3 regions of the Halobacillus sp. Marseille-Q1614 genome follow, and region 2 is predicted to be linked to each of the others. Evidence: riboswitches for the same ligand, from Rfam matches in the RefSeq annotation. Region 2 holds a riboswitch; each other region holds the start of a gene.
What was found. A riboswitch is a leader RNA that binds a small molecule or an ion and turns the genes downstream of it on or off. The one in region 2 is predicted to bind thiamine pyrophosphate.
Positions count from the first base shown of each region.

Region 1: it holds a riboswitch for thiamine pyrophosphate, as region 2 does, so the genes downstream of both, thiT (energy-coupled thiamine transporter ThiT) here and HUS26_RS08900 (acetylornithine deacetylase) in region 2, are expected to answer to the same signal.
Region 3: it holds a riboswitch for thiamine pyrophosphate, as region 2 does, so the genes downstream of both, thiW (energy coupling factor transporter S component ThiW) here and HUS26_RS08900 (acetylornithine deacetylase) in region 2, are expected to answer to the same signal.

Region 1 covers NZ_CADDWH010000001.1:1,624,250-1,627,528, forward strand. Annotated here, with positions in the region: gene HUS26_RS08165 (LysR family transcriptional regulator) at 119-1,024, shown strand; gene thiT (energy-coupled thiamine transporter ThiT) at 1,206-1,778, opposite strand; TPP riboswitch at 1,860-1,964, opposite strand; gene HUS26_RS08175 (universal stress protein) at 2,033-2,458, opposite strand; gene HUS26_RS08180 (carboxylesterase) at 2,518-3,267, opposite strand; gene HUS26_RS08185 (SDR family oxidoreductase) at 3,264-3,279, opposite strand, start outside.
Region 2 covers NZ_CADDWH010000001.1:1,770,921-1,774,199, reverse strand. Annotated here, with positions in the region: gene HUS26_RS08915 (PAS domain S-box protein) at 1-32, shown strand, start outside; gene HUS26_RS08910 (hypothetical protein) at 149-622, shown strand; gene HUS26_RS08905 (5'-methylthioadenosine/adenosylhomocysteine nucleosidase) at 814-1,644, shown strand; TPP riboswitch at 1,759-1,864, shown strand; gene HUS26_RS08900 (acetylornithine deacetylase) at 1,954-3,234, shown strand; gene tenA (thiaminase II) at 3,241-3,279, shown strand, end outside.
Region 3 covers NZ_CADDWH010000001.1:3,500,267-3,503,545, reverse strand. Annotated here, with positions in the region: gene thiD (bifunctional hydroxymethylpyrimidine kinase/phosphomethylpyrimidine kinase) at 1-300, opposite strand, end outside; gene tenA (thiaminase II) at 297-986, opposite strand; gene thiW (energy coupling factor transporter S component ThiW) at 1,002-1,496, opposite strand; TPP riboswitch at 1,610-1,717, opposite strand; gene HUS26_RS17545 (DUF3221 domain-containing protein) at 1,833-2,342, shown strand; gene HUS26_RS17540 (PucR family transcriptional regulator) at 2,500-3,279, opposite strand, start outside.

The DNA.
Region 1 (3,279 bases), 150 kb from region 2:
GAACATATCTAAAATACATATTTGGAATTTAGATTATGCCATTTAGTTATAATACAGTAACCGCAGCACTTCCTTGTTGTAATACAGTGTTAAAAATGGTAAAAATGGAGTGATTTTTGTGGATATTCGTCACCTGGAATATTTTTCAGAAGTAGCGAAACACCTTAGCTTTACGAAAGCCGCTGCGACCTTGCATGTTTCACAGCCCTCCTTGAGTAAAGTTATAAAACAGCTAGAAGATGAATTAGGTGTCCCGTTATTCTATCGTTCCAAGCAGCTTGTATTAACAGATGCCGGCAAAGCTGTATTAGTGAATGCTAAAAGTGTATTAGATGCCTTTCATAACTTAAATTCGGAGCTGAAAGATGTCATTGATCTAAAAAAAGGAGAAATTAAAATTGGCATTCCACCTATTATTGGCGCCGCTTTTTTCTCTTCGGTAATCTCCCGCTATAAAGAAGAGCATCCAGAAGTTAAGCTTCTTTTGAATGAAGTAGGATCAAAAATGATTAAACAGGGGGTAGAAGACGGTTCATTAGACATCGGCTTAATCTGCAACCTGCCTCCTAAAAAGGAAGAAATGTTTGAAATAATCGAAGTGATCAATGATCCATTGAAACTGCTCATCCATAAAGACAATGAACTTGCTTTAAATGAACAAATTGATTTAATAGAGTTAGAAAACGAGCCTTTTATTTTATACCGTGAGGATTTTACCCTTCACGATAAAATCATTGAAGAATGCGCCCATAAAGGGTTTTATCCAAATGTCGTCTGCCACAGCTCACAGCGGGATTTCATCATTGAAATGGTAGCAGCTAAGCTTGGGGCTGCGCTGCTGCCTAGTAAAATAGCGAATGAAATTACCGACAAAAATTTGGCCGTTATTCCACTTATCCATTCAAAAGTGAGACTTGAGCTTGGGATGGTGTGGAAAAAGAATAAGTATCTTCCGTTTGCTGTGAGGGAGTTTATAGAAATGTCGAAAGAAATTCTAGTAAAAGAAGAAATCCCTTTAAAATAAGGGGAGTATTAAAGTCATTAACAGGGTGGGAATGCGGGACTCCTGCGGAAAATGGACTGGCAATACCCCGCAGTGAGGGGACTTGACGGTTCGTCCGCGAAAAAGCGTGTGAAATGACCGTGATCGTTAATAGAAGAAACCCCTAAGACTATGGCACGGGCTCATAGCTTTAGGGGTTAATTTATGCGTTTTGTGTGAGCAAGGAAGGCCTTTTATAAAATAAGAGTCCTATTACAATCGAGCTTAATATAAAGGCCGGCAGCATATAACCTCCGTTATAGACTAACGAATAGAGCCATACGGGCTGCTCAGGCGGCGCGAACTCTCCATAAAATACGATTCCTGCAATGAAATGGCCGAAAAAGCGGAACAGACTGCCGACAAAAGCACCGGTCACCATCCATGTTACCATCCGCTTCATATTTCTCGCTTTCGCTGCTTCCCACACCGGTTTTGCAAAAAGACCGGCTAGTCCGATTACACCAAAAGCAACGATATAGTCAAGAAACGCTTGCACGGCTGTTAATATATAGGCACCTGTTAATATCTGATAGAATCCAAGCAGCAGACCTGTCAGGACACCTCCCTTTAATCCCCAGCGAAAGGCCATGATAAAGACAGGAACCATCGCAAAAGAAACGGAACCTCCCTGGGCCCATAATTTAAAAGATAAAAACGGCAGAATGTCTAATAAAATGGCCAAAGCGGAAAATATTGCGATTTCTACTAAAAATAATACACCTTTATTTCTCATAAATCTATTTCCTCCCCTTTTTTGCACACAAAAAAAGCAATGCCAAAGGGAAGCTTCCTGATGGAGGAATCCCGTGCATCGCCATCAAAAAAGCCACCATCCCTACGCCAGTACTAACTGACAGGTTCGAAGGGTCTGAACATAACGTTCACTCTCAGCTCAAAAAAGGCTCCCCTTGTAGGCTTAGTATTCGTTTGCTTTTCTTGCTTATATTTCTATTATATATGAATCTACAAAACGTGACAAATCACATGTTAAGGAACTATCGTAACAGGTATCGTGGTAGACTGCAGGACGTTCTGGCTCACACTTCCAAGCAGAGCGCCTTTTACCCTGCCAACTCCACGGGTTCCCATAACGATCGCCTGAATACCTTCGTTTCTTGACTCTTCCAGAATTGCCTGATCCGGAAGGCCAATCCTTTTTCTTAAAGTATAGGTAACCCCGGAACCTTCCAGCAGCTCCTCCGCTTTTTCAAACGAACGTCTCGCTGCTTCATCCTGAAACGCCCGGATTTGGTGGTCCGCCGTAAATTTTCGGACGTTCCTCGTATTATAGTTAAACTGGACATTAAGAATTACAAGCTCAACATCCGTATTTTTTGCCATCTGAATGGCATGCTGTAAAGCTCGCAGGGACCCTGATGAACCGTCAAATGGTACTAACAATTTGGCTTTCATAATTAACCCCTCCCTTACTTCTATTATACTGGAAAAAATAAGCGGGAAGGGGTACTTTTTTACTGCGTGTTCGAGTACAGGACGAAAAACTCCAGACTCCGCTCGATAATTAAATCCTGATCTCCATCGAGCGTCGCCACGTGGTAGCTGTTTTCCAGATGGACGAGCTCTTTATGCTCTGACAATACAGTATCAAAAATCATCTCCGAATTATCCGGCGGTACCACGTGGTCTTCTTCGGAAACGAAAATGAGGATCGGACAATGGATCTCCGCCAGCTGATCATGTACTTTTCCCATAAGCTGTATGAGCTGTCCAATGGCGGCGACGGGTGTTTTTGAATAAGCAAGCTCTCTTACACCTGGCTTTTTAATGTCCGAGCCGATAGCTGCAATAAAGCGTTCGTCTGCATTTTCCGCTACATTTTCTAACGAGGGTATATCTATCGCGGGATTAATGAGAATGACACCTGCAATCTCTGTATGTGAGGCTGCGGCATAAAGGGCAAGCGTTCCTCCCATAGATAACCCGGCAACGAAGATCTTCTTACACCTTGCCGCGAGCCATTCATAAGCTTCATCTATCGAATTCATCCAGTCCAGATGCGTACTTTTCTCTAAATCCTCCGGGTCGGTGCCATGTCCTTTTAACCGCGGACAAGCTATAGTGTAACCTTCCTGCGCATAAGCATCAGCTAGAGGTTTCATACTTTGAGTCGTTCCGGTAAAGCCATGGGATACGAGGATGCCTACTTCATTGCCCTCCCGATAAATCGATTGAGCTTCATCTAAAACGGGATATTCCTTCATTTCTCCTCGCTC
Region 2 (3,279 bases):
CAATTCAATACATTAATAAGAGAAAGAAATAGAGGGAAGCTCTATCTGCAAATTAGCAGATGGAGCTTTTATTATGGCGTTGATTGTTATAGTAAAAATAGATTATGATAAAACTACCTGATTTTGTGTAATGGAGGCATGAGATGTCATGAAAATAACATACTCTCCAGCCAAACTGGGACACATCACCGATGGGATTGCGATACATAAAGGAAAGTACGTTATTGGCTGGATGAACCGATTTTTTCAAACCCTTCCTGATTTAAATGATGAACAGGAGGTCAGTCTTGAGGTAGTAAGTGAAGTAACGAAACAAACATATACGATTCAGCAAAAAACGGACCTGCAGAAAAAGTGGACAGTTTTTCAAAAAGACATGCCGATCGGTTCAGTTGAAATGCAGGCAGGAAAGAAGCATAAACTGCTCGTGCACCTGTCTGACCATTCACCGCTTCTTATAGAAAGTACTTGGAAAAAGACAGGCCTGATCAATAAAAAAGGGACAACAATAATAAAGGGCCTATGGTTTCATAAAATCCATATCGACATCAACCATGAGATGGACGCTGCATTGCTTGCCGGCTTCGTCCATATTTTTTGGAGCACTCAGCCCCAAAACTAAAATCCCGGGATTCTCTGATAAGAGGCCCGGGATTTTTGCGTTTTTTGATATTGGAACGTTCGTATAAAACAAATTTAAAATCTATGGTTGCATATATTACTGAGTTGTGTAAAATGAAAAACGTACATTATTTATAAAATATATAAAAATGTTCGTTATTTACTATTTATTACAACAGAGGAGTGGAACAAATGGACGTTCGTAACTTTATGAAAAACATCGCATTCTTACTTTTGACAGCTTTCATCATTACAGGATGCAGCCAGCAATCCTCAGAAAGTTCTGCAGAAGAATCAAAAGAATCCAAGGCAAAAGAAGAAGAAACTGAAACCGTCGGGATTATCGGTCCAATGGAAGTGGAAATTGATATTCTGCGAGAGGCTATGGATATTGAAGAAACTACAGAAAAAGGCGAGCTGACCTTTTACGAGGGGAAACTCCACGGACAGTCGATTGTCCTCGTTCAATCCGGTATCGGAAAAGTTAATGCGACAGTAGCAGCTCAAATGCTGATCAGTGACTTTGGAGCCGATTTATTAATTAACTCTGGAGTAGCCGGAGGCATTCATCCTGATCTAGGGCTGGGCGATATCGTCGTTTCCACAGAAACCGTTCACCACGATATGGATGAAACCGCAAAAGGCTATAAGCCAGGCCAGATTCCATATATGGATGTAAGATTTTTTAAAGCAGATGAAGAGCTTGCCGATTTAGCATTAGAAGGCACGAAAGGACTGCCTGATTATGTCGATGTATTCGAAGGACGTATTGCTACGGGTGATCAGTTTATCGCAAGTGAAGAAAAAACCGAATGGATCTACGACACATTTGACGCTTATGTGGTAGAAATGGAAGGCGCGGCTGTAGGCCAGACCGCTTACTTAAACCAAATTCCTTACGTCGTGATCCGCTCGGCATCAGATGACGCAGGAGAAGAAGCTTCAGAAATTCAGGAAAACTTCGTCGAAGAAGCCGCTAAAAACTCCAGCCACGTGATTGAAAAAATGCTTGAAAATATGTAGTGGGTGTAAAGGGTACCAGGTACACAGAGAAAAAAGAAAAAAAGTATTGAGTACCAGGTACACTTGTTATTTCCAAGTTATTGTGTTCTAATTATGATTAACAAAAATATATGTGTACTTCACTAGGGGAGCCGTGAATCGGCTGAGAGAAGCATCGAAGCTTTGACCCTTATAACCTGATCTAGGTCATACTAGCGTAGGGAAGTGAAGCGAGTGGTCTCATTTCGAATAATCTTTATTTTCACATAAAAACTCGCTCCTTTTCTATAGGGGCGAGTTTTTTTGCTGTGGAGAGGAGCAGGTAATCAAATGGATATAAAGTTATCCCAATTACTGAATGAAGTGGAAGAAAGGGAACATGAAATTCTAACGCTATTGACAGATTTAGTAGCCCATCCAACAGCAAGTCCGCCGGCTCGAAATTCAAAGAAAGTTCAAAAATATGTTGCCCATCAACTGAAAGAACTAGATTTTACTATTGATTCCTGGGATCTGTATCCAGGAGACCCTGTGGTGGTTGGTACGAGGAAGGGGCAGCAAGAGAATCAATCAAGTCTTATCATTAACGGCCATTTAGATGTAGCAGCTATAGGGGAGAATGAAAGTTGGGATTATGATCCATTTGTATGTACAGTAACGGAAGATAAAGTATTCGGGCGTGGGGTAGCTGATATGAAAGGCGGAATAGCGGGGGTCCTGTTTGCCATGAAAGTGCTGTATGAAGCTGGGATAGAACCTAGTGGAAATCTATATTTCCAATCAGTGGTCGGTGAGGAGGTTGGAGAAGCGGGTACGAAGTCCTGCTGTGAAAAAGGGTATCGTGCTGACTTAGCTTTAGTAGTGGATACAAGTGATTGTAAGATTCAAGGTCAGGGTGGTGTGATTACCGGCTGGATAACGATCGAGAGTCCTCAAACCTTCCATGATGCCTGCAGACGTTCCATGATACACGCTGGCGGCGGTCTGCATGGTGCCAGCGCGATAGAGAAAATGATGAAAATCATAAATGCCTTACAAGAACTGGAACGGCAATGGGCCATAACTAAATCGAGTCCTGGCTTTCCCCCTGGCTCAAATACGATCAATCCAGCTGTCATTGAAGGCGGCAGGCATGCGGCTTTCATAGCAGATCGCTGCAAGTTGTGGATTACGGTGCATTACTATCCTGAAGAACATTATGAGGATGTAATCAATGACATCGAAGAACATATCAATTATGCAGCAAAGGCTGATCCTTGGTTAAAGGTTTACCCTCCTCAATTTTCGTGGGGCGGGAAATCCATGATTGAAGACCAAGGGGAAATATTCCCCGCCTTTTCCGTGGACCCCAGTCACTCAGGGGTTCAAAAGTTAGCTGGTGCGCATCAACTTGTTCACGACACACCAGTAGACTATTCGATGTCTCCTACCGTTACAGATGGGGGATGGTTAGCAGAGGCCGACATCCCGACTGTCTTATATGGCCCTGGCACACTTGAACAAGCTCATGCTGTGAATGAGTCGCTTGATAGAGAGCAGCTTCTACAGTTCACAAAAACGATGACTGCTTTTTTATATGACTGGTTTTTAGAATTCAAAAAGGAAGGATGATGTGTAATGTTTACAGATCGGCTCTATGAAAGGGCTAAGCCTATA
Region 3 (3,279 bases), 1.7 Mb from region 2:
CGCTGTTGTCTGCGGAATCCATTCTGCAACCACTTTCATCATCTCAATATTTGCAATCATGCCTGTTTTCAGCGCGTGAATCGGCATGTCGCTTGAAACAGCGTTAAGCTGGCTTTTTATAAAATCAGCGGGCAGATGATGCACGTCTTTTACACCCGTTGTGTTCTGAGACACAACCGATGTAACTACACTCATTCCATAGCTCTTAAGTTCTTGAAAAGTTTTTAGATCTGCCTGTATCCCGGCTCCTCCGCTGGGATCGGTGCCTGCAATCGTTAAGGCTGTCGATACTTGAGTCATCTGATATTCACCCCTTCCCCTTTCGGCCATTCTTCACAAATATGAGCCATTTGCCAGAATTTCCACTCCAGCTGGCAGCTTTTACGGAACGCTTCCTTCATACGCTCCTGTTCAGCTTCTGAAGCTTTATCTGCCAGTTCGTCTAATCGCTGGCACATGTTTTTGGACAACGTTTCAAATTCCAGATCTGCATAAAATTTAATCCATGGATAGAACGCAGCGTCCGGAGCGGGCTGGTATTTTTCCATTAAATATTGTCCGATCTCCAGGTAGGTCCACGGGCATGGGAGAACAGCTGCTATCAGTTCCCCTAAGCTTCCCTGCCTTGCGTGGTGCTCCATATGCTTAACGTAATGGTCAGCCGTCGGCGGCAGCGGATAACCGTGCAATTCATCATATCCCACACCGATTACATTACAAAAATTCTGATGAGGATGGGTTTCACTGTTTAAAGTAAATGAAATTTGCTGATTAAAGTATTCAATATCTTTTCGGTTGGACGATTTAGAAATTCCCATTCCATAGATTCGCATAAAAGCATTCAAGTATTCATAATCCGCTTTAATGTAATGGGCGATTGAATCATGAGGTACGTCTCCCTTTCCAATACCTTCGACAAAAGGATGATGAAAGATCGCTTCAAATATATCATTGTTTTCCCTTCTTAGGACTTCTGTAAAACTCATACAATTCTCCTCCTTTTAATGTAAAAGCTGTGGAATTAATCTTGATTTCAGTACACGTGATGCGACAAACCACCCAAACAGTGACCCGCTCACACTGCTGATTAGAAATGATGGAACAAAGGCGAAAGCCCCGGCTGCACTTCCCATTAAAACCTGTGCAAAAGGCACGGCAAATAAAGCGCCGATCAACCCAGAACCAATCACTTCACCGACGGGAGCCGCACCTTTTCGCCTGATCCATTTGTAAAAGAAGCCGGCAAGCAGTGCACCGGCCATGCCTCCAGGAAAAGCGAGCAGCGTTCCAAGTCCAAGCAGATTTCTCAGCAAACCAATCGTAAAAGCGATCGTAACAGCATGTATGGGGCCAAGTGTGATCGCAGCCATGACATTGATCGCATGCTGTACAGGATAAGCTTTCGCGATTCCGGCTGGAAACCATATCACCTGCGCGCTGAGAGTACCTAAAGCAACGAATACAGCCATCGTTGTCAATAAACGTGTTCGGCTCATTGATATCCTCCCTTCTTTATAGGAAAGGCCTGCGGCGTCAGAGCTCCAGAGGGGTTTTGGCATATAAAAAAGCCAGATCCTCTGGAGGACCTGGCTTATGTATAAGTAATAGACAGTTACGTCAACTACTTCCCTCCGCTGGTATTAACCAGATCAGGTGCATAAGAGTCGGAAAGCTTGTTCTTTCCTCTCAGCCCAGTTGGGCCCCCCTAGTAGTTCAAAAACTAATATTCACTTGGATGTGATTATCTTATCAGAGGTTCTTTGATTTGTCATGGATTAAGGTGTAACATTTTCTGTAAGAAATATTTTTAAATAATAAAGGAGCGCCATGTGATGAAGAAATGGATGCTGATATTGCTCTTAGTTACAGTAGGCTGCGGGAGTCAAGAAGGAGCAGAAGAACCTTCAGACGACCAGACAGGAAGTGAATCAAAACAGTTCTCTGGATATGTAATGGATCAAAATGAAAATAGCATCTTAGTGGTAGATAACATTGAGCCCGATGGAGGCAGCCCTATTTGGATTACAGGAGTAGAAGAAGACATGTGGCTTGGCAAGTCTGTAGAAGTGACTGTAGATGGTCCTGTGGCCGAATCCTACCCTATGCAGGCCCAGGCCGGGGAAGTAAAGGTCGTTAAAGCAAAAAAGCCGGAAGGGGCTGACTTAGATGAGTCTCAGGTCCTTGCCAGCGCGCTTGCTGAGGTAGACCGAAGCAACACCCTGTCTGTTGAAAGTATGACGTATGATCAGGAACAAGATCAATGGATCATAAAAATGCGATCCACCGTTACTGAAAGCGGTGCAGAAAAAGTCATTGTTCCCGACCAGAATTTTGGGGAATAATGCCCTGATTATAATGCCTGACATGACGTGAAAAAGATCGTCCTCCAGCAAGGAAGGGCGATCTCTTTAGTTACCAAGGCGGCAAAATACTACGAGACTCCTGCTTAAAAAACGGGCGACCGAGACGCCGCAGCGTGGTATTTACCACGAGGAATCTCTAGTTCTCCACTTTCTTCAGCATCCACAGCCTGACACTCAGCTCTAATAAAAACATATCGTCAGCGTTTAATAAAGAAAGCCCTGTTAATTGTTCTATATTCCGCAGTCTGTGCAGCAGGGACTGCCTATGCAGGTTTAAAGCGCGTGCTGTCTGGCTGACATTGCTGTTGTATTTGTTGTAGACAATAAAAGTATGAATCAAGTCCGTCTGCCGCTTCTGATCATATTCAATCAGCTTCTGAAGCGTGCTTTTTACGATCTCCTCAATTTCTTTCTCATGGCTTAAGGCCATAAGCAGCCTATTCATCCTCGTATCGCTAAAAAACGTCCGCTCCCCTATTTCGTGCTGCTGGCGGCCGATATTAAAGGCGGTGACAGCTTCGTTATAGCTTTTATGAAAAGTATAAATTCCGTCTTTATGCATCGATATTCCCCAGGAAATACTAAGACCCGCCAATAATTCATTCAAGCGCCGCTCCACTAAATCAAGGAACTGGTTCGCTGTTTCGACATAGGAGCTGTTGCTGTCGGCTTCCAAGAAAACAATAACTTCCCCATCTTCAAAGGTAGCCATTGTTCTCCTTTTTAACACGTCTCCGGCATGGGCTACTTCTTTCTGAATATAGTAATTGCGGCTGTGCATAGAGGAAGACATAACCGATTGATCGGAACCTCGTATAAGATCGTCCGCTATTTTTGTAAAACGAATCTCGCCAGCAAGACAAATATAAGGCTTACTCAAATCGTATCCAAGCAGCTGGGCTTTCGATTGGAGTGG